DNA from 2 places in the Herbaspirillum sp. GW821-FHT09A12 genome. Region 2 is predicted to be linked to the other one. Evidence: riboswitches for the same ligand, from Rfam matches in the RefSeq annotation. Region 2 holds a riboswitch; the other holds the start of a gene.

Region 1 (15,507 bases), on a different contig from region 2:
CAGGTCGACCTGTCGCAGCCGCTGCCGCTGATCCTGTTGCCCGAGCCCAGCATCACCCGTGCCGCCACGCTGCAGGCGCTGGGCAAGTCGGGCCACCATTGGCGCATCGTCTGCACCAGCGGCAGCCATGCCGGTTGCATGGCGGCAGCGCGCGGCGGCCTGGGCTTGTCGGCCTTGCCGCAGCATCTGGCCTCGCGCGACCTCACGGTGCCGCTCAACCATGCCAGCCTGCCGCTGCTGCCCGATGTGGAATATGTGGCGTTGACGGCGCGCCGCTTGTCGCGGCCGGCGGACACGCTGTACCAGATCCTGATGTCCAGCCGCCTGAGCCGGGGCTGAGGGGGCCTGAGGTCGCGCCTGGCGGCGCTTAATTGGCGCTCAGTCGGCGTCGACGACCAGCGCGGGCCGGTCCAGTGCGCGGATGCGGCGGTCGACGAAGTAGCCGCCGGCTTCGGTATAACGCAGGTAATGGCGGCCGCACAGCGTACAGCGCGCCACGTTGCAGCGGTTATAGGGATAGTAGCGCGGCGCCACCGGCGCCTCCGGCCAGTCGTAGCGTGTGCCGTCGGGGTGGTATTCGGCGAAGGTGGGTTCGTCGTAGGGATCGGCGACCAGCGTGCCGATGTCGGCCAGTTGCCGTTCCGGCAGCGCCAGCGGCAGGCTGATCCAGCCGGCGGCATCGGCGCCGCGGCAATTGCAGGCCCGGGTCACGGCGGCGCAGGCTTGCGCCAATGTGCGCAACTGGTCCGTGCCGAGCTTGGGGAGGTCTTCCATCAAAGCGGATCGTTACTTCTTCGGGTTGTAGCGGATATCGCCCTCGAACAGCTGCGCGGTGCCGCCGCTGAGGTCGGACTGCACCGGCCATACCTGGTGCCCGATGCGCAGTTCCGTGCCTTCATAGACTGCCTTGGCGACGACGATGCGGGCATCTTCGGCGGAGACCATGCCTTCCTTCATCTGCGCCACGTCTTCCAGCAGCGTCTTGACCTCATAGGCCAGCGTCTTGCGTTTCTCGCTGGTCTCGAACAGGATTTCCGGCGTGGCCTTCTCGGGGTTGAGCTTGTAGTAGCCCTGTTGCTTGATGGTGCGATCCAGTTCGGCCACCTTGCGCGCGTATTCCTGTTCCTTGATGGCGATCTTTTCTTCGAGATAGGGATCCAGGCCGACCTGCACGCGGGTCAGGTTGCCGGTGGGGGCGCCGATGACGTTGGCGCGGATCATGTTGGTGGCCTCGATGCGGCCGCCGATGATCTGGCCGGTGCGCGGGTTGCCCTTGCCCACCGTGATCTGGTCGCCGGCCAGCAGTTCGCACTGGCGCGCGTTGCCCAGCACCAGGATGTTCTCGCCGGCTTCGATGTGGGCGCTTTCGGCGAACATCACCTGCACCGATCCCTTGGCGCTGATGCGCGAGGCGATGGAGGTGGTGCCGGCCGAGGCGGCCACGCCTTCGCTATGGCCGATCACGCCGCCCTTGACGGTGACATTGCCGCCGGCCACGATCTCGGCCGCTTCCACGGTGCCGCTCACCACCACGTCGCCGCCCACATGCAGCTTCATGCCGGTCATGACGTCGCCGGAGACGCGCACCGTGCCTTCGAAGGTCAGGTTGCCGGTGGACAGGTCGACGTTCTCGATATCGATCACCGGATTGACCTTCACGCCATTCTTGACCACTGTAGGCTGGCCCGGCACGATCGCCACCAGCAGGTCGGGATCGTCCGCGCTCGGTTCGGCGCCGACCGATTCCTTGGCGAACGGGACATCGGCGATCGGACGCGCCGGCACCTTGCCGCCGCGGATGTCGATGCCGTCCTGGCCGGGGACCGGCGGGATGCGGCGCATCAGCGGGTCGCCCGCCGACACCAGCAGCAGGTAACCCATATCGGCATAGGAGACGACGGCGTCTTCCTCGATTTCGGCCAGCTCTTCCTGTTTTTCTTCCAGCAGGCTTTCGAAGCGCGCCGGTTCGGCCGGCGTCGGCATCAGGCCTTGCGCGATCACCAGCTTGTTGCATTGGCCGGCGGAGAGGGCGCCGCGCAATTGTTCGTGCAGGATGCCGTAGGTGATGCCCGCAGCGCGGATCGCGTTGACCACCTCCACGCTCTTGGCGCGGCCGCCGAACGGGGCCACCAGCGTGAGCGAAGCGCTCATCAGGTCGTCGGCCACGTCCAGCGCGAACTCGCCGTCGCGGCGCTGGGCGATGACCTGGCTCACCGCTTCCTTGGCGTCTTCGGCCTTGCGCACGAAACCGTTGAGGACCGAATCCTGGAAGAACAGCTTGGTCAGCCCGTTGTCCGTCATGGCTTGCTTCAGGAAGGCCAGGGTCAGCGGCGGGAAGCCCGCCGTCGGGGTGAAGGTTGCGCTCAGTTCGCCGCTGTCCCTGTCGAATGCGAACGACAGCGGTTGCGGAGTTGCTTGTGCCATGCTGTTCCTCGGATGAGTTGCTGCTCTTGGTCTGCCGGAGCGTTTTGGTGCGTTGCCGTGGCCGCGGCGCGATGGCTCGCAACGGTTCCCCCGATGCGGCCGGAGACTGCCCATCCAGGACGAACCCTGCTGAAATTGATCTTGCGCGTGCAAGATCGCGCGCTTTGGCGGAGCAATCGGCCACGGGCATCCCCTGGGGCCCGGCGGCTGACATTGTATTGTGGCAAGATGATCCTGCAATTTGATCGATAGCACAAGTTTTGCCGATATTTGCGGATATTTAAAGGTCGTCCCAAGGTATATAGTTGACGATATGTTAAGCGCAGAAAAAGAAAACGCGCCCGAAGCCGAGGCCCGCTATCGCGCCGGCCGGGTCAGCACGATGGTCAGCATCGCGGTCAACGTCGCCCTGAGCGCGCTGCAGATCGCGGCGGGGATCCTGTCCGGTTCGCAAGCCCTGATCGCCGACGGCGTGCATTCGCTGTCGGACCTGGTCTCCGATTTCGTGGTGCTGTTCGCCGCGCACCACAGCCGCAAGGAGGCTGACGCCGACCACCAGTACGGCCACCAGCGTTACGAGAATGCCGCCTCGCTGGCGCTGGGCAGCCTGCTGCTGGCGGTGGGCATCGGCATGCTGGTTTCGGCCGCGCACAAGATCCAGGATTACGGCCATACGCCGCCGGTGCACAGCGCCGCGCTGTGGGTGGCGCTGGCGGCGCTGCTGGCCAAGGAATTGCTGTTTCGCTACATGCTCCGGGTGGCCGAGCGGGTGCGCTCGGGCATGCTGGTGGCCAATGCCTGGCATGCGCGCTCGGACGCCGCTTCCTCGCTGGTGGTGGCGCTCGGCATCGGCGGCAGCCTGCTCGGCTTTACCTTGCTCGATCCGGTGGCGGCGGCGGTGGTCGGCTTGCTGGTGGTACGCATGGGCTGGCGTTTTTTCTGGGCGGCATTGAACGACCTGATGGACCGCGCCGTCTCCGAGGAGCAATCGCAGGCGATCCGCTGCACCCTGGAAGGCACGCCCGGCGTGCAAGGCTTGCACGACCTGCGCACGCGCAAGATGGGCGACCTGACCCAGGTGGACGTGCACCTGGAAATCGATGGCGCGCTGACCGTGGCGCAAGGCCACGCCATCGCCGCGCTGGCGCGCCAGCGCGTGCTGGACGCGCACAATGTGCTGGACGTGATGACCCACGTCGACCCGGTGGCGGTTGAGGCGCATCCGGCGCGGGCCGCGTAAGGCCGCAAAGGGGCCGCATCAGGCGGCGCGGCCCATTGCCTTGCCGTCCGGGCATGCGCAACGTGCCTGGGGGACAGCACACCGGCTTATCGGTTAGAATGCAGCCTTCTCTTTGGGGAGTAGCCAGCTTCCGGGCAATCCGGAAGAGCCCGCGTCAACATTCTCGGCCCAGGCCGTGGCGCGGGTAGCCAACTTGGTAGGCGAGACCATAGACGTTTCCGCGCATGAGGTCGGGCGTGTGGATGCGTCCATGGATTTCGCCCGGCCAGGAACCCCGTTCATGAACTTCCCCGCTCTCGTCCTTCTCGCCTTCGCCATGTCGACCGATGCCTTTGCTGCGGCCATCGGCAAGGGCGCCGCCATGCACAAGCCGAAATTCCTGCAGGCGCTGCGCATCGGCTTGCTGTTTGGCGTCATCGAAGCCATCACCCCGCTGATCGGCTGGTTCGCCGGTTCGGTCGCCACCCAATGGGTATCGGAATGGGATCACTGGATCGCCTTCGTGCTGCTGCTGGTCTTGGGCGCGCGCATGATCCGCGAAGGCTGCAGCGGCGGCGATGAAGCGGCCCCGCCCGAACCGCGGAACCAGTCGGTGCCGATGCTGGCGCTGACCGCCGTGGCGACCAGCATCGATGCGATGGCGGTGGGCGTGGGCCTGGCCTTCGTCGATGTCAGCATCGTCGAAGCCGCGCTGCTGATCGGATTGGCCACCACCATCATGGTGACCATCGGCGTGATGCTGGGACGCCTGCTGGGCAGCGTGATCGGCAAGCGCGCCGAGATCATCGGCGGCGTGGTGCTGATCGGCGTGGGCGCCGCGATCCTGTACGAGCATCTCGGCGCCTGAGGCCATTGCCGCCGCAACGGCGCACCGCGCCATAAAAATGCTGGTGAATCTGCGTTTTGTGCAGAGACGCATGGCGAGGCATCCCCTATTCTTGCCAACCTGAAGACAATGCGCCCGCCGGTGTTGCACGTTACTTCCTGCAATTGAACCGCCCGGGCATTAGGTAGATGCGGCAGGCAGGAGGAGACATTCCCGCTTCATCGGACAGGTGGTGCCGTGCCCGATGCCGCATCGTCGCAATTGATTGGGGCGGTGATGAAACTGAGCATTGCAAAGCGGCTTTTCCTCGTGTGCGGCGTGTTGGTGGCGGCCCTGGCGGCGGTTGCGGTTTCCGGCTGGGTCTACCTGAACGAAGTGGCGGTGCTGGCGCAGCGCGCCAGCGGCAACCGCACCCAGCAACTGATGCGGGTAGCCGATATGGAGCTGAGCATGACGCGCATCTCGCTGCAGATGCGCGACGCCATGCTGAGCCGGGCGCCGGAAAAGGTGGCGCAGACCGTGGCCGATGTCGGCCGCACGCGCCGGCATATCGAGGAAGTGCTGGCCGACTACAAGCAAAATGCGTTGCTGGACGCCGGTAATGCGTTCTTTGCCAATGCCACGCGCTTTTCGGCCGAATTCTGGACCGTGGGCGACCAAAACCTGAAACTGATCCAGGAGGGGCGGATGGAAGAGGCGTATGCCTTCCTGTCCGGCAAGACGATGGCGGCGCGCAACCAGTTCCTGTCCGCCTTGAGCGCGGAGAAAAAGCGCCAGACGCAGGTCCTGGTCGAAGAAGTCGACCAGATCGAGGCCAATGCGCACTCCATCAGCAATTTGCTGGCAGCTGTGGCGGCATTGCTGGCCTGCGGATTATTGGGGTTTTCCTGGTATGTGGCGCGTCTGTTGGGACGGCGCTTGCGCCAGGCGCAACTGATCGCCGAGCATGTGAGGGACGGCAATCTCACGATGCCCGTGGAAGATGCCGACCATGATGAGATCAGCCCGTTGCTCAAGGCATTGGGGGCGATGCAGGATTCGTTGGCGCGGGTGGTCAGCGCGGTGCGATGCGGCGCCGAAGGTGTGGCCGCGGCCAGTGCGGAGATCGCTCACGGCAACCATGACCTGAGCGCGCGTACCGAGCGCCAGGCCGCCGCGCTGGAGCACACCGCCTCATCGATGGAGGAATTGGGGGCCACCGTCAGGCAGAACGCGGATAACTCGGCCCAGGCCAATCAGCTGGCGATGAACGCCTCGCAGGTTGCCATCCAGGGCGGCGAAGTGGTTGGCCGGGTCGTGGAAACCATGAAGGGCATCAACGACAGCAGCCGCAAGATTGCCGACATCATCAGCGTGATCGATAGCATCGCTTTCCAGACCAATATCCTGGCGCTCAATGCGGCGGTGGAAGCCGCGCGGGCCGGCGAGCAGGGGCGCGGTTTCGCGGTGGTGGCCAGCGAGGTGCGTTCGCTGGCGGGGCGCAGCGCCGATGCCGCCAAACAGATCAAGATGCTGATCGGCGACAGCGTCGAACGGGTGGAACAGGGCGCCGCATTGGTGGACAAGGCCGGCGCCACGATGGCCGATGTGGTGGAGAGCATCCGCCGCGTGGCCGATATCGTGGGCGAGATCAGCGCGGCCAGCTCGGAGCAGAGCACGGGTGTGCTGCAGGTCGGCGATGCGGTGGCCGAGATGGATCGCGGTACGCAGCAGAACGCTGCCATGGTGGAGCAGATCGCCGCTGCCGCGTCCGATCTCAAGACGCAGGCCGGGGATCTGGTCGGGGTCGTCGCGCTGTTCAAGATCCCGGGGCAGCAGCATGAGGCGCTGTCGGCGCCGGAGCCGCTCATGCTGGTTCAGCCGGAGCGGCTGTTGCCAGGCGTCTGACCGCGTTAGCCGGGTTTGCGATAGTTGCCGGCTACCCAGCGTTCGGCGCTGTCTGCGTTCAATTTGTAGTTGGGGGCGACTTGCACCTTGGCCAGCACTTCGCCCATCTCATCCCAGGCCGTCAGGTCGGCGTAGGGAAAATCGTCGTCGGGCACGATGTCCAGGGTCACCTTGATCGAAGCGCCGCCATCGCCGTCGACGGTGACGTGCTTGTGCAATTGCGCATGCAACTGCTGCTCGCTGCGGCGGCGGAATTCCGATGCGGTTTTCACCAGCGTGTTGAACGCGGACTTGTCCAGCGGCTTGGGGTTCTTCTTGTCGCGGCCCATGGTCCAGGGGCCGATCAGTGTCGGTTCGCGTTCCCCGTCGCGCGTCATCTCGACCGCCCAGCCGTCGTCATCGTCATTCTTGATGATGCGGGCGGTCCAGCCGTCTTCACGCCACAGGCGCGCTTCATTGATGGCGTCCTGGCCGGAGGAGGAATCGTTGGCGGTGGCGTCGAAGTCGGACATGCGGGAAAGGAGAGAGGTTGAAAGGGCCCGCCATGATAATGGAATGCAGGCGGGAATGCAGGCAGCGCAGCGCATATGTACATGGCGTTGCAATGAAGGCTGCAACGGCGGCAGCGCGCTATGCTACGATGCCCCGAACAATCATTTGAATGGCAACGGACATGGCGCAATACGGCGCAGCTTATCGCGGCAAGCACATCACGGTCGACTACCAGGAAGACGCGCGCAGCGGCGATGTGCGCTGTGTGGTCAAGGTCGGCGAGGTGGCCTACCCGGATATCCGCGGCAATCCTTTCCGCTCGGCCGCCGCGGCGCAGGCGACCGGCGCCGCGTTCGCGCGTGCCGTGATCGATGCCGAGCTCGACGGCGACGCGGTGGAACACCGCGGCTACTTCATCCGCGCCAGCAGCATCGAGCAGCGCGACGGCAGCTGGGTCGGCAGCTACCAATTCCACCGCAACGACAATCCGGTGCCGTTTCGCCGCGTCAGCTGCGACGGCTTTCGCGGCAATTCTCCGGTGGAAGCCGAGGAGTACGCGATCGGGATGGCGCTGCAGGCGATGGATGCCGATATCGCGGCGGGAAAACTCTGAAGTCTTTGCCGATGCGCCGGTGTCCAGTCGGTCCGGTATGCCCCTGAAAAGCAGAAAGCCCCGATCCGTGGATCAGGGCTTTTCGCATGTGTTTTTTTCGCATGCGGTTCTCTATCGATACTCGACTTGAGAAGACCGTCGCGGCATCCAGTCCTATCTGGACAGTGATGCCGCCCGGCCCCTTGCGCGCCTTAACGGCGGCGGGGAGGCCTCGGTCCGCTGGAGGTGCGGTTCTCGATATGGCGGAAGATGATTCTTCCCTTGCTCAAGTCGTAAGGCGACAATTCAAGCGTCACTTTGTCGCCCGCCAGGATCTTGATGAAATTCTTCTTCATGCGTCCCGCGCTATAGGCGATCAGGGAATGTCCATTTTCCAGATCAACACGGAATCGGGAGTCAGGCAACACTTCAGTTACCTGGCCCTGCATTTCGATCAACTCTTCCTTCGCCATTCAGTCTCCGAAACAGGTGAGCCTGGTGCAGGCCGGCAAACCGTTGCACGCAACTCGTTAAAGGGTATTTCCCAGGTGAGAACTTCTTTGCGTCAGTTGCGCAAGAAGTTGCCGGTATTCCTCGAACAGGCGAAGCCAGACGGCTTCGTCGCCTTTCAGGCAATGTCATATCCTCGGCTGCGTGATCAAAAGAGCATCGGCTCCGGAAGCACGCCAAACAAGAAGAAATAGAAACGAGGGATCAGACAGGACTTGCCAGGGAGGCAAGACAGGTGAGAGGCCAGACTTTTACGTCACTTGGTGAGGAGTTGCGCCACTATACACATGTTCGGCCTTTTCATCCAGCTTTATTTCGGCGCGGCGAGCCAAGCGCCGGCGCGGGCATGCGCCGATTCCGGCAGCCCGGCGATGGCCGCCGTTGTCACGGCCCATGGCGTTTCCGCGACGAAATGCATGCCGCCTGGAAATTTAGAGTTACGACATCTTATGTCTTCCGGTGTTAAAATCACGCCCATGCCGGCGCATCGGCATCCTGGTCCTGCCGGACCGGAGCAACAAGAAATGCCAGCCGCCAAAGGCTGGATCGGATTGGGAGACGAGTTGTTCAACTAACTCGCGAATTCAGGCAATGGTAACCATCCACCACCCAGCAAGCGGCTGCTCCGCAAGAGCCAACGCCACATCCGCCGACGCAGTCCTGCGCACGGCATTTTCCTCTGTCGATACCCTCGGTTCTTCGCCCGGCGCGGGAATGCGGCCGGCTATTTGCCGTCTGGCCGCCCGCAACGGGATCGCCGGGCTGGCCGGGTACAGCCGCTACGACAGCGCCTGAACGCCAGCACCCCAAGCGCCGCCGACCATTTGACTGACAGGTTTTCCTGTTGCGCATGCCTTTCCGGCGTTGCGCCGGCTGCCGCATTTTTACGATTTCCAGTCCCTGCGCACCTGATCCCGTCCCGGATCGCGGCGCCGGCTTGTTTTTCCAACCACCATACTCCGCGCTCACCATGCCGAAAACCAAGTTCAGCCCATCGCGCCGCGCCGTTCTGGCGGCAACGGCGGTTGCCGTTCCCATCGTCTCGATTCCCATGTTCAAGTCGGCCCAGGCCGAGGGCCTGGAAGGCATCGAGCTCAACCGCTACCAGCCGGTATTTTTCTCCGCCGCCGAATGGATTTTCATCCTGGCCGCCTGCGACCGCCTGATCCCTGCCGAGGGCCGCGGCCCTGGCGCGCTGGAAACCAATGTGCCGGTCTTCATCGACCAGCAACTGCATATCGGCCTGGGTTCCGATATCTACCAGCAGGGGCCGCACAAGGTCGACGCCCCGGCCACGCTCGGTTTCCAGATTCCCTATGCGCCGCAGGAGGTGTACCGCATCGGCATCAAGCTGGCGCAGCAGATCAGCCGGCAACAGCACGGCAAGCCTTTCGAGCAGCTTGACGCGAAGGACAAGGACGCCTTGCTGACCGCGCTGCAAAAGAACACCGCCGATTTCGCCGCGCTGGGCGAAGCCTCGCTCAAGCCGTCGCAGTTCTTCGGCCAATTGCTGGGCGACACCAAGAACGGCTACCTGGCCGACCCCATGTACGGCGGCAACAAGGACATGAAGGCCTGGGTGGCGATCGGCTTCCCCGGCGCGCGCGCGGCCTACACCGAATGGGTCGACCAGCATAACGTGAAGTATCCGCTGGGCCCGGTGAGCCTGTCCGGCAAGCGCGCCTGAGCCCGCTCCGTTTTCCCGATTTTCCGATTTCCCGATTAACTAAAGAATCAGCCTCCGTATGCCAAACATTACCAACGACGAAGTCGACGTCGTCATCGTCGGCCTTGGATGGGCCGGCTCGATCATGGCCATTGAACTGGCCAGGGAAGGCCTCAAAGTCCGCGCCCTGGAGCGCGGCCCGGACCGTCCTCCCGAAGATTTCGCCTACCCGAAACCGGCCGACCAATACGGTTACGCCACCCGCAACAAGGTGTTCGCCACCCCGCGCGACGCCGCGCTGACGGTGCGCTACAACGCCGCCCAGGCCGCGCTGCCCACCCGCAAGTGGGGCGCTTTCGCGCCCGGCACCGGGGTCGGCGGCTCGGGCCTGCACTGGACCGGCGTGCTGATCCGTCCCACGCCCACCGACCTCAAGTTGAAGACCTACGCCGACCAGGCCTACAAGCACGGCAGCCTGGATCCGGACATGCGCATCAAGGACTTCCCCTTCACCTGGAACGAGATCGAGCCGCACTATGACTTCTTCGACAAGGTGTGCGGCCTGTCCGGCAATACCGGCAACCTGCAGGGCAAGCTCCAGCCGGGCGGCGACCCGTTCGAAGGCCCGCGCTCCAGCCCGTATCCGCTGCCGGCGCTGCATGACACCTACAACAGCAGCCTGTTCGCCGACGTGGCGCGCAAGATGGGCTACCACCCGTTCCCCAATCCTTCGGCCAACGTGTCGACGGCCTGGACCAATCCCTACGGCGCGCAGATCGCGCCCTGCAACTACTGCGGCTTTTGCAGCAAGTATCCCTGCCTGAACTATTCCAAGGCCTCGCCGCAGACCACCATCCTGGATGTGGTCAAGCGCATGCCCAACTTCGACTACAAGGCCAACGCCAACGTCATCCGCGTCGACCTGCACGCCGACAAGAAGACGGCCAAGGGCGTCACCTACATCGACGAGAACAAGAAGGAAGTGTTCCAGCCGGCCAAGATCGTGATCCTGTCCAGCTTCCAGTTCGCCAACGTGCGCCTGATGCTGCTGTCGGGCATCGGCAAGCCGTACGACCCGCTCACCGAGACCGGCACCATCGGCCGCAACTACGCTTTCCTCTCCAACGGCGGCGCCACGTTGTTCTTCAAGGACAAGAACTTCAACTCGTTTGCCACCGCCGGCGCCACCGGCGAAATGTTCAACGACATCTCGCCGGGCAACTTCGACGACGGCATCAAGCTGGGCTTCATCGGCGGCGCCAAGATCCACAGTTCCCAGGCGTCGGGCGCGCCGATCGGCACCGCGCTGCCGCCGGGCACGCCGAGTTGGGGCCGTGGCTGGAAGGAAGGCATGATCGACTGGTACGACCATTCGATGAAGGTCAGCATCACCACCACATGCATGTCCTATCGCGGCCACTACCTGGACCTGGATCCGACCTATAAGGACCCGTGGGGCCAGCCGCTGCTGCGCATGACATTCGACTGGCGCCAGAACGAGCTGAAGCTGCAGCGCTACCTGCGCGACATCGTGCTGAAGATTTCCAGGGAGCTCAACCCGGACTTCATGTCGGAAAGCTTCCTGGCGCTCGACTCGCACTGGGACATCACCAAGTACGTCTCCACCCACAACGTGGGCGGCGCCGTCATGGGCGATTCGCCGCGCGACTCGGCGCTCAACCGCTACCTGCAGTCGTGGGATGTGCACAACGTGTTCGTCCCGGGCGGCAACGCCTTCCCGCAGAACTTCCAGGCCAACCCGACCGCCACCATCGGCGCCATCACGCTGTTCGCGGCCGAAGCCATCAAGAAGCAGTACCTGAAAAACCCAGGCCCCTTGGTCAAGGTGTAAGCAAAAATGAAAAGACTGAACCAACTACTGGCCATCCTGGCCCTGAGCTTGAGCGCGTTGTCGGCGGCGCACGCGGCGGCGGACCAGGCGCTGCTCCAACGCGGCGAATATCTGGCCCGCGCCGGCGACTGCATGGCCTGCCACAGCGCCGCCGGCAAGCCGGCTTTCGCCGGCGGCCTGGCGATCGACAGCGGCCACGGCATGATCTACTCCACCAACATCACGCCCGACAAGCAGCACGGCATCGGCAATTACAGCGAGCAGCAGTTCGCCAGCGCGGTGCGCCATGGCGTGCGCGCGGATGGCACTCCGCTGTATCCGGCCATGCCTTATCCCAACTATGCCAAGGTCTCGGACGAAGACATCCACGCGTTGTACGCCTACTTCATGGATGGCGTGAAACCGGTGGCATCCGATCCGCCGCCGTCCAGCATGAGCTTTCCTTTCAACCTCCGCTGGGGCATGAAGCTGTGGAACATGTTCTTCGCCAATGACCAGCCATTCAAGGCGCAAGACGGCTGGAGCGGCGAGGTCAGGCGCGGCGCCTATCTGGCTGAAGGCCTCGGCCACTGCGGCAGCTGCCACACGCCGCGCGGTTTCGCGATGAACGAAAAAGCCAGCGACAGCACGCAGGAGCAGTTCCTCGCCGGCGGCGAACTGAACGGCTGGGCGGTGCCTTCGCTGCGCGGGATGCCGCACTGGAGCGCGGACGACATCGTCGCCTACCTGCAAACCGGGCGCAACAAGAGCGCCGCCGTCGCCGGCGAGATGAGCCTGGTGGTGGAGCACAGCACCTCGCACCTGACGCCAGGAGACCTGCAAGCCATCGCCGCCTATCTCAAGACGCTGAGCGTGGCGCCGTCGCGCAGCAGCGGCGTCAAGCCGCAGGGGGCGGAGGCCACCATCAAGAAACTGACGGCGGCCAAGGACTTGAGCTTGGGCGAGCGGCTCTACCTCGATAACTGCGCCGCCTGCCACTTCGTCACCGGCAAGGGCGCGCCCGGCATCTTTCCGGTGCTCGACGGCGCATCGGTGGTCAATGCCGGCAATCCCGGCGCATTGGTGCAGGTGATCTTGCAAGGCGCGCGCACGCCATCCACGGAAAAGGCGCCGTCGATCCTGGTCATGCCGGGGTTCGCGCATCGCCTGTCCGACAAGGAAGCGGCGGAGCTGGCAAGCTTCGTGCGTCAGGGATGGAGCAACCAGGCCGCCGCGGTATCCGAGCGCGATGTCTCCAAGGTGCGGGAGAAGCTGGAAAAGCGGGAAACGCACTGACGGTATGGCGCGGCAAGACCCGCGCGCCGCCGGCAGCGGCTGTCAGCGGCTGTCAGCCATGCGAGCGAAAAGCCGCCGCGAAGTCGATTCGCGGCGGCTTTTTTTGTTTCATCACAATGACAAGCCATAGACCTTGGCTGAAGTTTCTCCCCACAGCGCATCCTGTTCCGTTGCCGATAGCCGCGTGCCGGCCCATTCCCGGGTAACCGACACCACCCTGGAATAGGACGCGGCGAGCAGGCAAACCGGCCAGTCGGAACCGAACATCAGCCGCTGCGGCCCGAACAGTTCCAGTGCGGTATTGAGGCACAGCAGGATATGGTCGAAGTCGCGCAGGCACAATCCGCGCATCCAGTCGGCTTCGGTGAGCAGGCCGGAGAGTTTGCAGGCGACGTGCGGCATGGCGGCCAATTCCCGCGCCTGCTCGCGCCAGCGTTCGAAGGCCCCTTTGTTCTTGCGGAATTCCTTGAGCGCCGGTTTCCCCAGATGGTTGAGCACCAGCCAATGCTTGTCGTGGCGGGCGCAGAAGGCCCGGATGGATGACAGCTGGCGCTCATGCACCAGCACGTCGTAGACGTAGTTGCGCTCTTGCAGCCAGCGGATTCCCTCGTTGAATTGCGGTTGCGCCAGGAATGCCGGCGGATCGGTCTCGTCCTGGATCTGGTGGCGAAATCCCAGCAGCTTGTCGCGCCCCCATTGTCCGACATGCTCGGCCAGCTCGGGCGATGAAATATCTTCCCAGCCGATGACGCCCGCGATGCGGCGATCCTGCCGCGCCAGTCCGAGCAGGAAGGCGGTTTCATCGCGGCCGGGGCGCGCCTGCACCGTGATCGACGCATGCAGCCCGTGCGCTTCAAGCAGCGGCTGGAACTGGTACGGCAACCGATCCTGCGCCAGCAGGTCCATCTCGGCGCCGATCCACGGATAGTCCTCCGAGCGATAGTGCCAGAAATGCTGGTGCGCATCGATCCGTAGCGGCTTTTTTGCGTTCATGGGGCAGGTTCCGCACGATGGCTGCTGGGACAGCCGGGCTCGGAGATCGTCATGGGATACCCGCCTCAGGCGCCGAGCCAGCCGGCGTCGACGTAGTAGTTGCGCCCGGTGCACATGGCCGCGCTGTCGGAGGCCAGGAACAGCGCCAGCGCCGCCACGTCGTGCGGCTCGATGCGCTTGGGCAGGCATTGCGAGGACAGGATGTTGGCTTCCTCCTCCGGGTTGTGCCACAGGCGCGTCTGGCGCGGCGTGCGAACCGCGCCGGGGAGGATGCAGTTGACGCGGATGTGATGCGCGCCAAGGTCGCGCGCCAGGCCGTGCGTGAGCCCTTCGATGGCGGCCTTGGCGGTCATGTAGAGCGCCAGGTTGGGCAAGCCGAGATGCCAGGAAATGGAACCGAAGTTGATGATCGCCCCGCGCCCTTGTTCGCGCATGCCCGGCGCGACCGCTTGCGCGCAAAAGAACTGGTGGCGCAGGTTGACCGCCATGCGTTCCTCCCAATAGGCGGGGGTGACATCGTCCAGCGCATGGCGGTCGTCGTTGGCGGCGTTGTTGACCAGGATATCCACCGCGCCGACGGTTTCCCCGATGCGCGCAAAGGTGGCGGCCAGCGCCTCCAGGTCGCGCAGGTTGCAATGCAGGAAGGTGGGCGGGAAGGCCGCATCTTTCAGCGTTGCTTCCAGCGCGCGGGATTCTTGCTCCGCAATGTCGAGGAAGAAAACGTTCGCTCCCTGGGCGACGAAGGCGGCAACCAGCGCGGCGCCGATGCCGGTGCCGCCGCCGGTGACGACCACGCGCTTGCCGGCCAGGCTGGGATAAATGGCGTGCTCCATGGCGCCGGCGGAAGTCGATGCGGGTTGAGTTGATGCGGTCATGCTAAGGGGCTCCGGAAATAGGGTGAAATACCGGCCGGGCCAAGCCCGGCGACAGAAGGATGAAAAGATGAATATCGAATGCTCAGCGTCCCGAACGGGTACTGACGTCGACCCAGACGGCCAGCACCAGGATGCTGCCCTTGACGATCATCTGCCAGTAGGTGCCGACATCGAGCATCGACATGCCGTTGTCCAGGCTGGCCATCACCAGCGCGCCGATCAGCGCGCCGTAGATGGTGCCCGAGCCGCCGCGCATGGAGGTGCCGCCGATGAAGCAGGCGGCGATGGCATCGAGCTCGCCCATGTTGCCGGCCGAGGGCGAACCGGCGGCCAGGCGCGCGGTGTTGACCAGGCCGGCCAGCGCGCACATCACGCCCATGATGCCGAACACCCAGAGCTTGACTGCCTGCACGTTGACGCCGGACAGGCGCGTGGCTTCCATGTTGCTGCCCACCGAATAGATGCGGCGGCCGAATACGGTTTGCGTGGTGATGTAGCTGAACAGGCCCAGCAGCGCCAGCAGCATCAGCACCGGCACCGGGATGCCGTCATAGCTGTTGAGCGTGCGCACGAAGGCCAGCAGCACGGCGCCGATGAGCAGCACCTTCACCGCATCGCGCCACAAGGCCGGCACCGGCAGCGCGTGGCGTGCGCGGTTGGCGCGCTGGCGCCAGGTCAGCCCCAGCGTCAGGGCGAACAGGATCAGCATCAGCGCAATCCCCAGTTGCGGCGGCAGGTAGCCTTGCCCCAGATACACCAGGTGGTCCGACACCGGCGCGATGGTCAGGCCGCCGGTCACGCCCAGCAGCACGCCGCGAAAGGCCAGCATGCCGCCCAGGCCGACGATGAACGAGGGAATCCGCTTGTAGGCGGTC
Region 2 (15,507 bases):
CCTTGAGCTCCTTGTCGTCGATGATGCGGCCGGCGTCGAGGTCGATCAGGAACATCTTGCCCGGTTGCAGGCGCCATTTCTGGATGATCTTGGATTCAGGGATCGGCAGCACGCCCGATTCGGACGCCATCACCACCAGGTCGTCGTCGGTGACGATATAGCGCGCCGGACGCAGGCCGTTGCGGTCCAGCGTGCCGCCGATGTGGCGGCCGTCGGTGAAGGCCAGCGCGGCCGGGCCGTCCCACGGCTCCATCATGGCGGCGTGGTATTCATAGAAGGCGCGGCGGTTGTCGTCCATCGCGGTGTGGTTTTCCCAGGCTTCGGGCACCATCATCATCATCGCCTGCGGCAGCGGGTAGCCGGCCATGACCAGCAGCTCCAGCGCGTTGTCGAAGCTGGCGGTGTCGGACTGGCCCTCATAGATCAGCGGGAACAGCTTCTTCAGGTCCGCGCCCAGCACGGCCGACTGCATCACGCCTTCGCGCGCGCGCATCCAGTTGAAGTTGCCCTTGACGGTGTTGATTTCGCCGTTGTGGGCGATCAGGCGGTACGGGTGGGCCAGCGGCCACTCGGGGAAGGTGTTGGTGGAGAAACGCTGGTGCACCAGCGCCAGCGCGGAGACGCAGCGCTCGTCCTGCAGGTCCTTGTAGTACACGCCGACCTGGTCGGCCAGCAGCAGGCCCTTGTAGACCACGGTGCGGGCCGACATCGAGGGCACGAAGAATTCCTTGCCGTGCAACAGGTTCAGCGCCTGGATGGCGTGGCCGGACGACTTGCGGATCACGTACAGCTTGCGCTCCAGCGCGTCGGTCACCATCACGTCCGGGCCGCGGCCGATGAAGATCTGGCGGATCACCGGCTCTTTTTCGCGCACGGTGGGCGACATTGGCATGTCGCGGTCGACCGGCACGTCGCGCCAGCCCAGCACGATCTGGCCTTCGGCCAGCACGGCGCGTTCGATTTCCTGCTCGCAGGCGATGCGCGAGGCGTTTTCCTTGGGCAGGAACACCATGCCCACGCCATATTCGCCCGGCGGCGGCAGCTCCACGCCCTGCTTGGCCATTTCCTCGCGGTAGTACTGGTCGGGGATCTGGATCAGGATACCGGCGCCGTCACCCATCAGCGGGTCGGCGCCCACGGCGCCCCGGTGATCCAGGTTCTTCAGAATCAGCAATCCCTGGTCAACGATGGAATGGGTTTTCTTGCCCTTGATATGGGCGATGAATCCGACGCCACAGGCGTCATGTTCATTTGCTGGGTCGTAAAGGCCTTGCGCGTGCATATCGGTACTCCACCACTTTGACAGTAAGGAATTGAAGAATAGTGCAGTGCACCCAATAGTTCAATAAGAATAAAAAGGGTCTGAGTAAAATTAAATTCCACAAAAAATTTAGGAATTTTTAATTGGGGACATAGTTAAGAGGCAGGAATTAAGCCATTGATCTGAAAGGCTTATTTTTAAAACCGTTGCTTTTCCTGCGCCTGATGCGCCAATCCCTCGTCCGCCTGCGGCTTGGCGCTTGCCGGGCGGCCGCGCTTGGCGGGGCTGACGCGGCGGTGCGTCTGGCGCTCCAATGCCAGCTTGAACTCGTCGGATCCCAGCGCCCAGCCCTTGAGCGTGGCATCGGTAATGCGTACGACATCGTCCCGCGCCAGGCCCTCTTCCGTCAGTCGCCGATAGGCGATCTCACGGTCGAACGGAGTGTTGCCAATCGACCAATACACCGGATGGTCGGTGATCAAGCCATCCTGCTTTGCGCCAATGTGATGCATGTAGCTGGACCACGGATACTCGCTCGGCCCGCTGGCCAAGCCATTGCGCACCGGATTGAGCTCGATGTAGCGGCAGATGGCCAGCAGATACAGCCCGGCATCCACGACGGTGGCGCGATAACGCCCCTGCCATAGCGTGCCGCTGCGCCCGTGTTTCTGGTTGAAATAGGGGACGTAGTGGCGCCCTATCCATTGCATCATTCGTGCCAGCCCCTGCTCATCGGTCGGCGTGGCGAGCAGATGCAAGTGGTCGGGCATCAGCACATAGGCGTGGATGGCGACCTTGAACTGGCGCGAGGCTTCCTTCAGCCAACCCAGAAAGGCCAGGTGGTCTTCGGTGTCGCGAAAGACCGCCAAGCCGTCATGGCCGCGCTGGATGATGTGATGGGGCTGATGGGGAACGACGAGACGCGGAAGGCGGGCCATGGGACTACTCACTCGGAGCCGGGTGGCAAAGTCGACATTCTAATGTACTCCGTCCCCAATTATCGGCAAGGATTTTCCACAGGCTGCCGGCGCAGGCAAACGCCAATAAAAAAACCGGCCGGATCGCTCCGGCCGGTTCAATGGCTCAATGGCTTGATTGGTTTGACGGCAGTCAGGCTTCAGGCCGCCTTTTTATCCCGCGACAACAGCAGGCTCAGGATAATCGACACCAGCAGGATCGCCCCCACCACCACCAGCGACCACACCACGGGAATGTGGAACCAGTACGCCGCCAGCATCTTCACGCCGACGAACAGCAGCACCAGCGCCAGGCCATATTTGAGCAGATGGAAGCGCTCTGCCGAGTCGGCCAGCAAAAAGTACAGTGCGCGCAGGCCCATGATGGCAAACATGTTCGAGGTGAAGACGATGAACGGGTCCTTGGTGATGGCAAAGATGGCCGGGATGCTGTCCACCGCGAAAATCAGGTCGGACAGTTCGATCAGCAACAAGACCAGCATCAGCGGCGTGAAATATTTGACGCCGTTTTGCACGGTGAAAAACTTCTCGCCATCGTAATCCTTGCTGATCTTCAGGTGGCCGCGCAGCCATCGCAGCAGCGGATTGTCGCCAAGATCGGGTTCCTTGTCGGCGAATACCAGCATCTTCACGCCGGTAAACACCAGGAAAGCGCCGAACAGGTAAAGAATCCAGCTGAATTGCGCGATCAGCCAGGCGCCCAGCAAGATCATCACCGCCCGCATCACGATCGCGCCGAACACGCCATACAGCAACACGCGACGCTGCATCTCGGGCGGCACCGCGAAGTAGCTGAAGATCATCAGGAACACGAAGATGTTGTCGACCGACAGCGCCTTCTCGATCAGGTAACCGGAGAGGAATTCAGCCCCCTTCTGGTTGGCGAATTCGCGCCCCACGTTCACATCCAGGTACCACCACATCAGGCCCGCGAACAGCAGCGCCAGCGATACCCATGCCAGCGACCATCCCAGCGCCTCCTTGGGCGAGACACGGTGCGCGTGGCGTCCGCCCAGCGCGAACATGTCCAGCGCCAGCATGCTCAGCACGAATACGATAAAGCCCAGCCACATCGGGCCGCTTGCGAAACTCTCTACGCCGCTCACTTTTTACCCCTTTTCATTTGATTGCGGATTCCTGGCGTGCATCAGTCGAAATCGAATATCTCGCCAAGAAAGCCCTTTTTCTTGCGCCGCTGGTCATAGCCTTGCGATCCGGAACCATAGCCATCGCGATAGTGCTGGCCGCCATGGCCGAAACGCGGGTCATAGGTTTGCGGTTGCGGCGCCTGGCGCTGCTGCTGCGGCGGCGCCGGTGCCGCAACCGGCATGGCGTTGGCCGCAGAGCGCTCGATCAGCTTGTCGAGCTCGCCGCGATCCAGCCACACGCCGCGACATTGCGGACAATAATCGATCTCGATGCCTTGTCGCTCCGAAATCATCAGATTAGTCGTTGTACAAACAGGACATTTCATTCGTCGCTCCTTCATGACAAGCTTCATATGACCGGCCGCCGACACTGGCACGCCCGGGAACAGCGTCACTTTAGGAGAAAACGATATGAATGAAAATTCGAATATTCTGAGATAATCCATCGGAAAAACCGATGATATCAAGATGCCCTCGCTCAACTACAAACATCTGCATTATTTCTGGACCGTCGCCAAGGCCGGCAGCGTAGCGCGCGCCGGCGAGCGTTTGCACCTGACCGCGCAAACCATCAGCGGCCAACTTGCGCTGTTCGAAGAGAGCGTGGGATACAAGCTGTTCAACCGCGTCGGGCGCAGGCTGGAATTGAACGATGAGGGCAGGATGGTGTTCGACTACGCCGACCGCATCTTCAGCATCGGCGAAGAACTGGAAGAAGCCTTGCGCTTCCGCCCCGGCGGCCGCGCGCTGCAACTGCGCGTGGGGGTGGCCGACGCGGTGCCCAAGGCGATCGCCTATCTGCTGCTGGAAACCGCGTTGTCGATGGCAGAACCGATCCGCATCGTCTGCCGCGAAGGCAAGCTGGATGTGCTGCTGGCCGAACTGGCCATCCATCGCCTCGACATCATCATCGCCGACAGCCCCATGCCCGCCAATGTCGACGTGCGCGGCTACCACCACCTGCTGGGAGAATGCGACACCAGTTTCTTCGCCACGCCCGAGCTGGCCAAGCGCTACAAGAAGGGATTTCCGCACAGCCTGGACGGCGCGCCGTTCCTGATGCCTGGCGAGGATGCGGCGGTACGCCCGCGCCTCTTGCGCTGGTTCGAGAAGGAAAAGATCCGCCCCCAAATTGCCGGCGAGTTCGATGACGGCGCCCTGTTGCTGGCCTTCGGCGACGCCGGCACCGGCATCTTCGCCGCGCCTACGGCCATCGCCGCACAGGTCAGGAAGCAATATGGCATCGTGCAAATAGGCCAGACGGATGCCGTCAGGGAACAGTTCTACGCCATCTCGGTAGAACGCAAACTCACGCATCCGGCGGTGCTCGCCATCCAATCGGCCGCCCGCGACAATCTCATCGTCGGCAGTTCGCTCGCATGAGCCAGCTTGCCGATGCAAACGGCATGGCGCCAACACCCTGGCCTTCGATGTTCTCGCACACATTTCCTGCATCGGCCGCAAAGCCACTCCTGGAGCGGACTTCCAAGGCACGAAAACATGGGAGATGGAAAAGAAAAACCCCACGTACTTTGCAGTCCGTGGGGTAAATCCCATTCTCGGGGGGGAGAATGGAGGGGGAACTTCAATATAAAAAAATCGGTGTTGTGGTGCAGCGTTTTTTACAAATTGTTACGCTGCCTTCATATGATGCAAGCACCGGAAAACCCCCGCCGCCATAGTTGGATTCAATATATCAAACGCGCGCCATAAGTAAAGAACGCAAGGCCAGAAAAGACGAGGAATATTGCTCCCGTCTACTGATGAGATAAGTGGTGATGCGTCCATCCTTGCCAAGCGAATAAGTCGAAAAGCCGCGCGGCTCATTCTGCATATCGATCACCGAACGCGGCACCACCGCCACACCGGCGCCGGCGGCCACACATGCCAGAATGGCATGATAAGACGCCAACTCCAGCGTACGGCCGGGCCGCCGGCCCTTGCCCGCGGATGCAAGCCAGCTTTCGGCATGGCGGCGATAGGCGCAGCCCTGCTCGAAGACGATCAGCGTATCGAGCATGATCTCGTCCGGCGAGCGCACCCGGCGATGGCTCTTGGGCGTCACCAGCAGCAGCTCTTCCTTGAACAGGGGCGTGGCGTCGAAGACGGGATCATCGATCGGCCCGGCCACCAGCGCTGCGTCGAGCTTGAAGTCGCGCACCTGGGCGACCAGCGTTTCGGTGGGGGCGGTGGAGAGTTCCAGCCTCACCTCCGGCCAACGGCTGTGGAATTCGGCCAGCGGCGCCGGCAACCTGCTGGCCGCGGCGCTCTCCATCGAACCGATCCGCAAGCGCCCGCGCGGACTTTGCGGCGCGACCGCCTGGCGCGCCTCCTGCACCAGATCGAGAATGCGCTCGGCGTAATCCAGCATGGCTTCGCCGGCCGCCGTCAACACCATGCGGCGGCGGTCGCGCACGAACAGCGGCACGCCGATCGACTCCTCCAATTGCTTGATGCGCGTGGTGACGTTGGATTGCACCCGGTTGAGCCTTTCCGCGGCGCGCGTGACGCCGCCTTCGGCCACCACGGCGCGGAAGATTTCCAGTTCGGCCAGTTCCATTTCAATCTCCATTCAAGATGAAGTCATTCTTATTATTCATTTTTTCGAATGCATGAAACAAGATAGCATAAGCATCCTCGTCAATAAGAATATGCATCCGCCATGATTTGCCATTGCAGCCGGAGATCTCCACGCAAGCGTCCCCCCCTTTCATGCACCGCACCTGCCGCAGGCATCCGCGCCATTGCGCAAGGAGCCTGCGCATGAACAACGCCCCGCTCCAAGCGCAGCAGGCCAGCCGCGCCACCGCTTGGAAAGTCTGCCTGGCCGGCATGCTGGCCCTGTCGGTGGCGATGGGCATCGGCCGTTTCGCCTTTACCCCGTTGCTGCCGATGATGCTGCATGAAGGCAGCCTCAACCTGCAGATGGGCGGCTGGCTGGCCACCGCCAATTACCTCGGCTACTTCATCGGCGCCATGCTCTGCGCCTTCCATCGCAGCAACCGGCCGGTGCCGCTGATACGCGGCGGCCTGGCCGCCACCATCCTGCTCACGCTGGGCATGGGCTTGCTGCACGACGATGCGATGTGGCTGGGCTTGCGGCTGCTCTCGGGCGTGGCCAGCGCCTATGTGTTCGTCTATACCGCCGGCTGGTGCCTGCAGCAGCTGACGCAACTGAAGCATCCCGAACTGGGCGGCGTGATCTTCTGCGGCCCCGGCATCGGCATCGCATTGAGCGGACTGCTCACGGGCGCCATGGTGACGGCCGGCTGGCTGGCCGCTTCAGGCTGGATCTTATTCGCGCTCATCTCGCTGGCCTTGACGGCCCTGGTCTGGAAGACGTTCAGCTTCGATGCCGGCCAGGCGCAAGCCGGCCCCGCCGCCGCGCAAACCCAAGACGCCCAGCAGGAATCCCCGCAGCAAAAGCGCGAAGTGCGCCAGCAGGTGATCGCCTATGGCATGGCCGGTTTCGGCTACATCATCACCGCCACCTTCCTGCCGGTGATCGCCCGCCAGGCCTTGCCGGGGTCGAACTGGCCGGATTTCTTCTGGCCCATCTTCGGCCTCGGCGTGGCGCTGGGCGCCTTCGGCGCGACGCGCCTGCCGGTGCATGGCGACCAGCGCCTGCTGCTGGCCTGCAGTTACATCATGCAAGCCGCAGGCGTCGCGCTCTCCATCTTACTGCCCAATGCCATCGGCTTCGCATTGAGCTGCCTGCTGCTGGGCCTGCCCTTCACCGCCATCACGCTGTTTGCGATGCGCGAGGCGCGGCGCCTGCGCCAATCGCATGCCAGCAGCCTGATGGGATTGATGACAGCCGCCTACGGCATCGGCCAGATCGCCGGCCCGCCACTGGCGACCGCGCTGGTGCACCGCAGCGGCTCGTTCACGCCATCGCTGTGCGTGGCGGTGGCGGCCCTGCTGCTCGGCGCCGTCCTCTATTACAGGCTGACGCTGAGCCACAGGCTGGAACACAAGGCGGCCTGACCCCGGCTCGGAGCCGCCGCAACAAAACGCCCGCTGCAGTTGCTGCAGTGGGCGTTTTCGCATCCGGATGCCGATCCCGGAAAAGGCGGGTCAGCGGAACGCCGGCTCGGAAAAGCTGCGCAGCTTGCGGCTGTGCAATTGCTCGATCCCGTTATTGCGCAACAGCTCCAGCGCGCGGATGCCGATCTGCAAGTGCTGCGCCACCCGCTGCTCATAAAAGCTGTTGGCCATGCCGGGCAGCTTGATCTCGCCGTGCAGCGGCTTGTCCGACACGCACAGCAACGTCCCGTAAGGCACCCGGAAACGGAAACCGTTGGCCGCCACCGTGGCGCTTTCCATGTCGAGCGCGATGGCGCGGCTCTGGGAAAACCGCAGCAACGGCATGCGATGGTCGCGCAGCTCCCAGTTGCGGTCATCCACCGAGGCCACCGTGCCGGTACGCATGATGCGTTTCAGTTCATATCCCTTGAGCTGCGTGATGCTGGCCACCGCATCCTGCAGCGCCAGTTGCACCTCGGCCAGCGCCGGAATCGGCACCCACAGCGGCAGGTCGTCGTCCAGCACATGGTCGTCGCGCACATAGGCGTGCGCCAGCACGTAGTCGCCCATGCGCTGCGAAGCCGACAAGCCGGCGCAGTGCCCCAGCATCAGCCAGCCGTGCGGGCGCAGCACGGCGACATGGTCGGTCACGGTCTTGGCATTGGACGGCCCCACGCCGATATTGATCAGCGTAATGCCGCTGCCGTCGGCGCGCTGCAGGTGGTAGGCCGGCATCTGCGGCTGGCGCGCCGGCGCCACGCCCGATGCCGGCGGGGCCTTTCCTTCCGCCTGGTTGGCGCTCCAGGTGGTGACGTTGCCCGGCTCGACGAAAGCCACATATTGCTGGCGGTAAGCGCGCTCTTGCGGATCGTCCGTGGGCTCCATCAGCTTGCGGCCCAGGCGCACGAACTCGTCCACGTAGAACGCATAGTTGGTGAACAGCACATAGCGCTGGAACTGGTCCGGCGAGGTGGCCGTGTAATGGCGCAGCCGGTGCAGCGAATAATCGATGCGCGGCCCGGTAAACAGCGCCAGCGGATGCACGCCGTCGCGCCAGGCGCCATTGTCGACTTCATAAGTGCCATTGACGATGCGGTCATCCATGGCCGCCAGGTCGGGCAGGTCGAACACGTCCGGCAGCGAGCGCAAATGCTCCGGATCGAGGCTGCCCTCGACGTGGATGCCCTCCGGGAAGGCGAAGTGCACCGGGATCGGCAAATCGCTCACGCCGATCTCCAGCGGCACCTGGTGGTTTTGCAGCACCAGCTTGAACTGGCTCAGCAGGTAATTGTGGAACAGCGCCGGCCGGGTCAGCGTCGTTTCGTAATGGCCGGGGCCGGCGACGAAGCCGAACGACTGGCGGGTATCGGTGTGAGTCGCCTTCTCGGTGGTGATACGCACGAAGGGATAGCAGGCGCGCACGCGCTGTTCCAGGACTTCTCCGGCCGAGAACTTGCGGAAGGCATCGCGCAGGATGGCGGTGTTGCGTTCATAGATCTCAAGCACGCGCGCGTAGGCGGCATCAGGGTCGGTGAATTTTTCGGTGGCAAACATCATCTTTCTCCATCATTGCCGCACGCAGCACAACCGCTGTGCGGCTTTTACCGGCCATTGCCGGACATTGAAAATCCTTGTGTGCATCTACGATATTACCCGAGTCGCCACCTCCCCATCATCGTCGGATCAGGCATCGCAATATCCCGCTTCCTTCCCTTTGCGCGGCGCGGGTTCGGTGCTATCGTTGAATTCTTCCCGCCGCTTCTCGACCCGGCTTCGCAATCTCGAATACCGCGTCGGAAATCACGAGCAACCGGCATTTTTCGCTCCGCGATGGTGCTTGCCCAAGCTCATCCAGGTGCATCCATTCCCAGCGCCGGTGCATGTTCCCGTGGGTTAAAAAAACCTTTGATCGCAACACGAGCGAATGCTATCTTGACCGTTCTCCGAAGCCCATCAGGCTCGCCGGCAAACCGATCCATGCCGGCTTATCGGAGGCATAAAAACACCCAATCACACATACAGAGGCACACATGCTCGCTAGAAAATTCCTCAGCCAAATCCTGGTTCTGCTCTGCCTGGCGGCAGCGGCAACCGCGCAAGCGCAGAATCTCCCCAACGTCATGATCCTGGCCACCGGCGGCACCATCGCCGGCACCGGCGCCACCAGCACCACCACCGTCGGCTACACCGCCGCCAAGGTCGGCGTGGATGCGCTCATCGCAGCCGTGCCCGAATTGCAGAAGGTGGCCAACGTCAAGGGCGAGCAGGTTTTCCAGATCGCCAGCGAAAACATGAACAACGACTATTGGCTGAAACTGGCCAAGCGCGTCAACACCCTGCTGGCGCAGAGCGACGTTGACGGCATCGTGATCACCCACGGCACCGACACCATCGAAGAAACCGCCTACTTCCTCGACCTGGTGGTCAAGAGCAAGAAGCCGGTGGTGATCGTCGGCGCCATGCGCCCGTCGACCGCGATCAGCGCCGACGGCCCGATCAACCTGTATAACGCCGTCCTGCTGGCCGGCAGCAAGGAAGCCATCGGCAAGGGCGTGCTGGTGACCCTGAACGACCAGATCAACGCCGCCCGCGAAGTGACCAAGACCAACACCTCGACGCTGGATACCTTCAAGACCCCGGAACTGGGCTTCCTGGGCTACATCCAGGGCAGCAAGCCGTTCTTCTATCGCCAGTCGACCCGCAAGAACACCGTTGACACCCCGTTCGACATCAGCAACCTGGACAAGCTGCCGCAAGTCGACATCGTCTACGGCTACGCCAACATGAACCCGATCGCGCTCAACGCCTTCGTGGCGGCCGGCGCGCAAGGCATCATCCACGCCGGCGTGGGCGACGGCAGCCTGAACAACACCGTCGTGCCGTCGCTGACCGAAGCCCGCAAGAAGGGCGTCGTCATTGTGCGCGCGAGCCGTGTCGGCCAGGGCATCGTGGCGCGCAACGGCGAAGCCGACGACGACAAGCTGGACTTCGTGGTCTCCGACACGCTGAATGCGCAAAAGGCCCGCATCCTGCTGATGCTGGCATTGACCAAGACCACCGACACCAAGGAAATCCAGAAGATCTTCTGGGAATATTGATCGCCCTGCACGGCGCGCCCGCAAGCGCACCGTCGGCAATCGGCATCAAAAAGCCCGCCGCATGCGAATGCGGCGGGCTTTGTCTTTGCGGCAAGCGCGGACTCAGAATCCCAGCGACTTGCCCGCGCCCAGCAAGGTGGCCACGCCGAGGATGGCGAAGATGACGGCGGCGATGGCATGCACCACGCGCACCGGCATCCTGCCGGCGATGCGGTCGCCCAGCAGCACGGCCGGCACGTTGGCGATCATCATGCCCAGCGTGGTGCCGGCCACCACCGGCACGAAGGCGTGGTACTGCGCCGCCAGCGCCACGGTGGCGACCTGGGTCTTGTCGCCCATCTCGGCCAGGAAGAAGGTCAGCAACGTAGTGCCGAACACGCCGAAGCGGCCGAACTTGGCCTCGCTCTCGTCGAACTTGTCGGGGATCAGCGTCCACACCGCCATGGCGATGAAGGAAACGCCCAGCACCCAGCGCAGGATTTCGGGCGACAGCAGCGAAGTGATCCACGCGCCCAGCGCGCCGGCAAAAGCGTGGTTGGCGATGGTCGCGACCAGGACGCCGAAGATGATGGGAAGGGGCTTGCGGAACTTGGCTGCCAGGATGAAGGCCAGCAGTTGGGTTTTGTCGCCGATTTCGGCGAGTGCGACGATGCCTGTGGAAACAAGGAATGCATCCAATTGGGTTCTCTCTCCATGGCCGGACAAATACGCATGACCACGCGCGCTCCCCGGCCATTGTCGGAGGCTGCGTGGTCAAAGGTCTTGTCAAGCGAAGAACACATCCCGTCAACGACATGCATTCTCAGGAACCGCCGGCGCCATGATCTGTGGATCAAGCATGTTGACGCAGGCCCCTCCTCAGGGTGGAAGGCGACTACTCCCCAATGACCGGCGCATTTTACTGATTTTGAAGCGCCGCGTCCATGCGCAGGCGGAACTTTTCGCATTGCCATGATGGCATCGTTTCCCTCTTTCCCACGCGGCGCGTCAGACAAGCTCTGAACTTGCCGGCTGGTCCCGCCCGCGGCGGAACCATCGCCTTGGACGGCAACTCTTTAATGGCATGGCTGAGCCCGGCCGTGCGCCGCGCCATTGCGCCCCATCCTTCCTGACAACAAACAGTAAAATCGATGCCCATGCTGAATCGACGCCGCTTCCTGACCTCCGCCACCGCTGCCGCCGCACTGGCCGCCCTGGGCATTGCGCCGGACACCATGGCCGCCGGCCGCATCAAGACGGGGCCGGCCGAAAAGTTCTCTTTCGACGCGCTGATCGCCCGCGTGCGCGACATGGCAAAGACGCCCTACAACCCGCACAACAAGGTCCCGCGCGCCATACTCGACCAGATCGACTACGAAGCGCACGGCAAGATCAGATTCAACACCGATTACGCGCCATTCGCCAACGGCCCCGGCCCGTTTCCGCTGACCTTTTTCCACCTCGGCAAATTCTTTCCGGCGCCGGTGCATATGTACCTCCTGGACGGCCCCGGCGACGCCCCCACCCGTGCGCGCGAGATCCTGTACGACGACAACTACTTCGACATGCCGGCCGACAGCCCTGCCCACCAATTGCCGGCAGGCAGCGGTTTCGCCGGCTTTCGCTTCCAGGAAAGCCGGCTGGCCGACCAGCAAGAAAAAGACTGGCGCAAGAACGACTGGGTGGCCTTCCTCGGCGCCTCCTATTTCCGCGCCATCGGCGACCTGTACCAATACGGGCTGTCGGCGCGCGGCATCGCCATCGACGTCGCCGAGGCCGACCGGAAAGAGGAATTCCCCGACTTCACCCATTTCTTCTTCGAACCTTCCGCGCCGGACAGCGACACCGTGGTGGTCTATGCGCTGCTGGAAGGCCCCAGCGTCACCGGCGCTTACAAGTTCACCATGCGCCGCGCCGAAGGCGTGACCATGGAGATCGACAAATCCCTGTTCCTGCGCCGCGATGTCGCCCGCCTGGGGCTGGCGCCGGCCACCTCGATGTACTGGTTCTCGGAAACGGTCAAAGGCGCCGGCGTCGACTGGCGCCCCGAAGTGCACGACTCGGACGGACTGGCAATGTGGAACGGCAATGGCGAACACATCTGGCGCCCGCTCAACAACCCGCCGCACACCATGGCCTCGTCCTTCGCCGACAGCGGCCTGCGCGGTTTCGGCCTGTCCCAGCGCGACCGCAACTTCGACCATTACCTGGACGGCGTCATGTACCAGCGCCGCCCCAGCCTGTGGGTGGAACCGCTGGACAACTGGGGCGACGGCGCGGTGCAACTGATCGAAATCAAGACCGACGATGAGATCCACGACAACATCGTCGCCATGTGGGTGCCCAAGGCGGCAGCCACCGCAGGCAGCAACTACCGCCTGCGCTATCGCCTGTATTGGCAAAAGGACGAGCCCTTCCCCTCGCCGCTGGCGCGCTGCGTGGCCACGCGCTTGGGCAACGGCGGCCAGCCGGGCCAGCCGCGCCCGCCCAATGTGCGCAAGTTCATCGTCGAATTCCAAGGCGCGCCGCTCCAGAAGCTGCCCTACGGCGCCAAGCCGGAAGCGGTGCTCGGCGCCTCGCGCGGCAGTTTCTCCTATGTCTTCGCCGAACCGGTGCCCGACGGCGTCGCCGGCCACTGGCGCGCGCAGTTCGACCTCGCCGTGGACGGCCAAGAACCGGTCGACATGCGCCTGTTCTTGCGCGACCAGGGCCAGGCGCTCACCGAAACCTGGCTGTTCCAGTACCACCCGTTCAAGACCAGCCTGTACGGATGAGCACGCGCAATAAAAAAGTTGCCCATTCTTTTAAATTGCCTTTATAATCTCGCCTCTTGCGGCTGTAGCTCAGCTGGATAGAGTACTTGGCTACGAACCAAGGGGTCGTGGGTTCGATTCCTGCCAGCCGCACCAAATGCAAAAGGGTCCATCGTCAGATGGGCCCTTTTTCTTTGCCGGATCAGCGTCACGATCGGGACCGCAATCGATAAGCCGGCCCGGAGCAATCAGAATGGCGATACCGGACAGAATATGTAAATATCTTCCGTATCCGACTGGAATGCGAAATGCCGAAATCCGGCACTGCGGCCATACGCTGAAGTCAGTGCCCGCTTCCGTCCTGGAGCCGGCATGGTTCCTGATTAAAACAAGTCCTCAACTACCCACGCCCTCGAGCCATGTCGCAATTACAGATCATCGTCGCAGTCATCTCGGCCATCGTTCTCTTTTTATACGGGCTGGAAGGATTCAGCCGGGAGCTGCGCACGGTCGGCGGCGAGAAACTGCAATCCTGGCTGGCGCGGGTCACGGCCAATCGCTTTGTCGGGTTCTTCATCGGCGCCAGCGCCACCGTGCTGATCCAGTCGAGCGCGGCGGTGATTTCGCTGACAGCCTCCCTGGTGGACGCCGCCGTGCTCAGTTTTCGCAGCAGCCTGGGCATCCTGCTCGGCGCCAATCTCGGCACCACCACCACGGCCTGGCTGGTGTCGTTCAAGCTGACCGGCATCGGCCCCTACTTCATCGTTCTCGGCACCCTGCTCTCCATCCTGCCCACGCGGGCCAAGCTGTTCGGCAAGACCTGCTTCTATTTCGGCCTGATCTTCTTCACGCTGGATCTGATCTCGGTCGAACTGCGTCCGCTGCAGCAGCAGCCGTGGTGGAACGAGGTCGTCAGCTATGTGAGTTCGCCGGCCACGGGCTTGCTGATCGGGACGGTGTTTACGGCAGCGATCCAGTCGAGCACCGTTGCCATCGGCCTGGCGGTGATCCTGGTCCAGCAGGGAATGATGCAGCCGGATGCAGCCATCTTCTTCGTCATCGGCTCCAACCTGGGTTCCACCTCCACCGCCCTGATCGCGTGCCTGTCCATGAACCAGACGGCCAAGGCCACCGCCGTGGCCAACTTCAGCTTCAACATCATCAGTACCATCCTCATCTTCCCGTGGCTGCGGCCGTTTGCGCAGTTGATGCTGCAACTCAGCGATCCGACCATGGCGGTGGCGCTGGCGCACCTGAGCTTCAATATCCTGCTCTCCACGGTATTCCTGCTGGTGCTGCCGTGGAGCCATCGCATCCTGGTGTCAGTGCTGAAACTGCCCGATCCGGACGCCCGCCCGGGCTGACTACCGTTGGCGGATGATACCGCGCCGCAGGCTGGCCGCACGCGCAGTCAAAACGCGCCCCATACGCTGCCGAGCAAGATCGTGACCACCAGCGCCAGGATGGGGCCGACGATGCCCACCATCACCATGTCGGGATAGCCTTCCTTGTGCGTGACGCCGCACACCGCCAACAGGCTCACCACGGCGCCGTTGTGCGGCAGGCTGTCCAGCGTGCCGGCCGACATCACCGAGATGCGATGCAAGAGCGCGGGATCCAGGCCGGTCGCATGCGCGAGGTTCAGGTAGGTTCCCGAGAGCGCATCCAAGGCGATCGTCAGTCCGCCGGAAGCCGAACCGGTCAATGCTGCCAGTACATTGGTCGCTACCGCCAGCGACACCAGCGGCCCGCCATCGATTCCCAGCACCCAGTCGCGCACCATGGCGAACGCCGGCAAGGCCGCCACCACCGAACCGAAACCGACCAGGCTGGCCACGCTCAACACCGGCAGCGCGGCGGCATTGGCGCCGGCGGCCACACTGTCCCGCACCGAACCGATGCGCCGCCAATGCAATAGCAGCAGGCAGGAAATGGCGGCGGCCAGTGCGATCAGCACGGCCCATACGCCGCCTGCTTCGGCCAGTGTCGTACCGCCCCAGCGCGGTTCGGCCAGATAGCTCCCGTCCAGGCGCGGCAGCACCGCAAGGCTGATCAGCAAATTCCCCGCCACCACCACGCATAGCGGCAATACCGCGGCGACAATGCCCGGCGGCTGGCTGGCATGGCTGCCGCGGTGCAGTTCGGCCGGGTCGAATTCGCGCGCGGCGCTGGCCCGTTCCCGCACCAGCGGGGTCTCGACGGCGCTGTCGTGGGGGTCGTTGCGATCGGCGGCATACGCCAGCCCGCGCCGGCGTGCGCGCCGCT

What was found. Region 2 has a riboswitch for manganese ahead of AC07N6_RS22410 (TMEM165/GDT1 family protein). Riboswitches for the same ligand answer to the same signal wherever they lie in the genome.
Region 1: linked by a shared signal. The riboswitch ahead of mntP (manganese efflux pump MntP) and the one ahead of AC07N6_RS22410 (TMEM165/GDT1 family protein) in region 2 are both predicted to bind manganese.

The regions. Positions count from the first base shown of each region.
Region 1 is NZ_JBWKPR010000001.1:491,347-506,853, forward strand. It holds gene AC07N6_RS02190 (LysR family transcriptional regulator) at 1-339, shown strand, start outside; gene AC07N6_RS02195 (hypothetical protein) at 379-774, opposite strand; gene AC07N6_RS02200 (flagellar assembly protein A) at 787-2,424, opposite strand; gene AC07N6_RS02205 (cation diffusion facilitator family transporter) at 2,738-3,664, shown strand; yybP-ykoY riboswitch at 3,766-3,935, shown strand; gene mntP (manganese efflux pump MntP) at 3,945-4,511, shown strand; gene AC07N6_RS02215 (methyl-accepting chemotaxis protein) at 4,767-6,377, shown strand; gene AC07N6_RS02220 (hypothetical protein) at 6,383-6,889, opposite strand; gene AC07N6_RS02225 (hypothetical protein) at 7,039-7,482, shown strand; gene infA (translation initiation factor IF-1) at 7,674-7,934, opposite strand; gene AC07N6_RS02235 (hypothetical protein) at 8,259-8,546, shown strand; gene AC07N6_RS02240 (gluconate 2-dehydrogenase subunit 3 family protein) at 8,942-9,658, shown strand; gene AC07N6_RS02245 (GMC family oxidoreductase) at 9,717-11,489, shown strand; gene AC07N6_RS02250 (c-type cytochrome) at 11,496-12,764, shown strand; gene AC07N6_RS02255 (L-fucono-1,5-lactonase) at 12,876-13,757, opposite strand; gene xylB (D-xylose 1-dehydrogenase) at 13,823-14,632, opposite strand; gene AC07N6_RS02265 (sugar ABC transporter permease) at 14,715-15,507, opposite strand, start outside.
Region 2 is NZ_JBWKPR010000016.1:20,942-36,448, reverse strand. It holds gene AC07N6_RS22455 (glutamate synthase-related protein) at 1-1,282, opposite strand, end outside; gene AC07N6_RS22450 (transposase) at 1,459-2,199, opposite strand; gene AC07N6_RS22445 (TerC family protein) at 2,379-3,344, opposite strand; gene AC07N6_RS22440 (TFIIB-type zinc ribbon-containing protein) at 3,386-3,712, opposite strand; gene nhaR (transcriptional activator NhaR) at 3,855-4,769, shown strand; gene AC07N6_RS22430 (LysR family transcriptional regulator) at 5,083-5,946, opposite strand; gene AC07N6_RS22425 (YbfB/YjiJ family MFS transporter) at 6,150-7,373, shown strand; gene AC07N6_RS22420 (AMP nucleosidase) at 7,464-8,966, opposite strand; gene AC07N6_RS22415 (type II asparaginase) at 9,443-10,510, shown strand; gene AC07N6_RS22410 (TMEM165/GDT1 family protein) at 10,613-11,188, opposite strand; yybP-ykoY riboswitch at 11,267-11,405, opposite strand; gene AC07N6_RS22405 (hypothetical protein) at 11,409-11,648, opposite strand; gene AC07N6_RS22400 (OpgD/OpgG family glucan biosynthesis protein) at 11,647-13,263, shown strand; tRNA gene AC07N6_RS22395 (tRNA-Arg) at 13,322-13,398, shown strand; gene AC07N6_RS22390 (Na/Pi cotransporter family protein) at 13,662-14,606, shown strand; gene AC07N6_RS22385 (GntP family permease) at 14,654-15,507, opposite strand, start outside.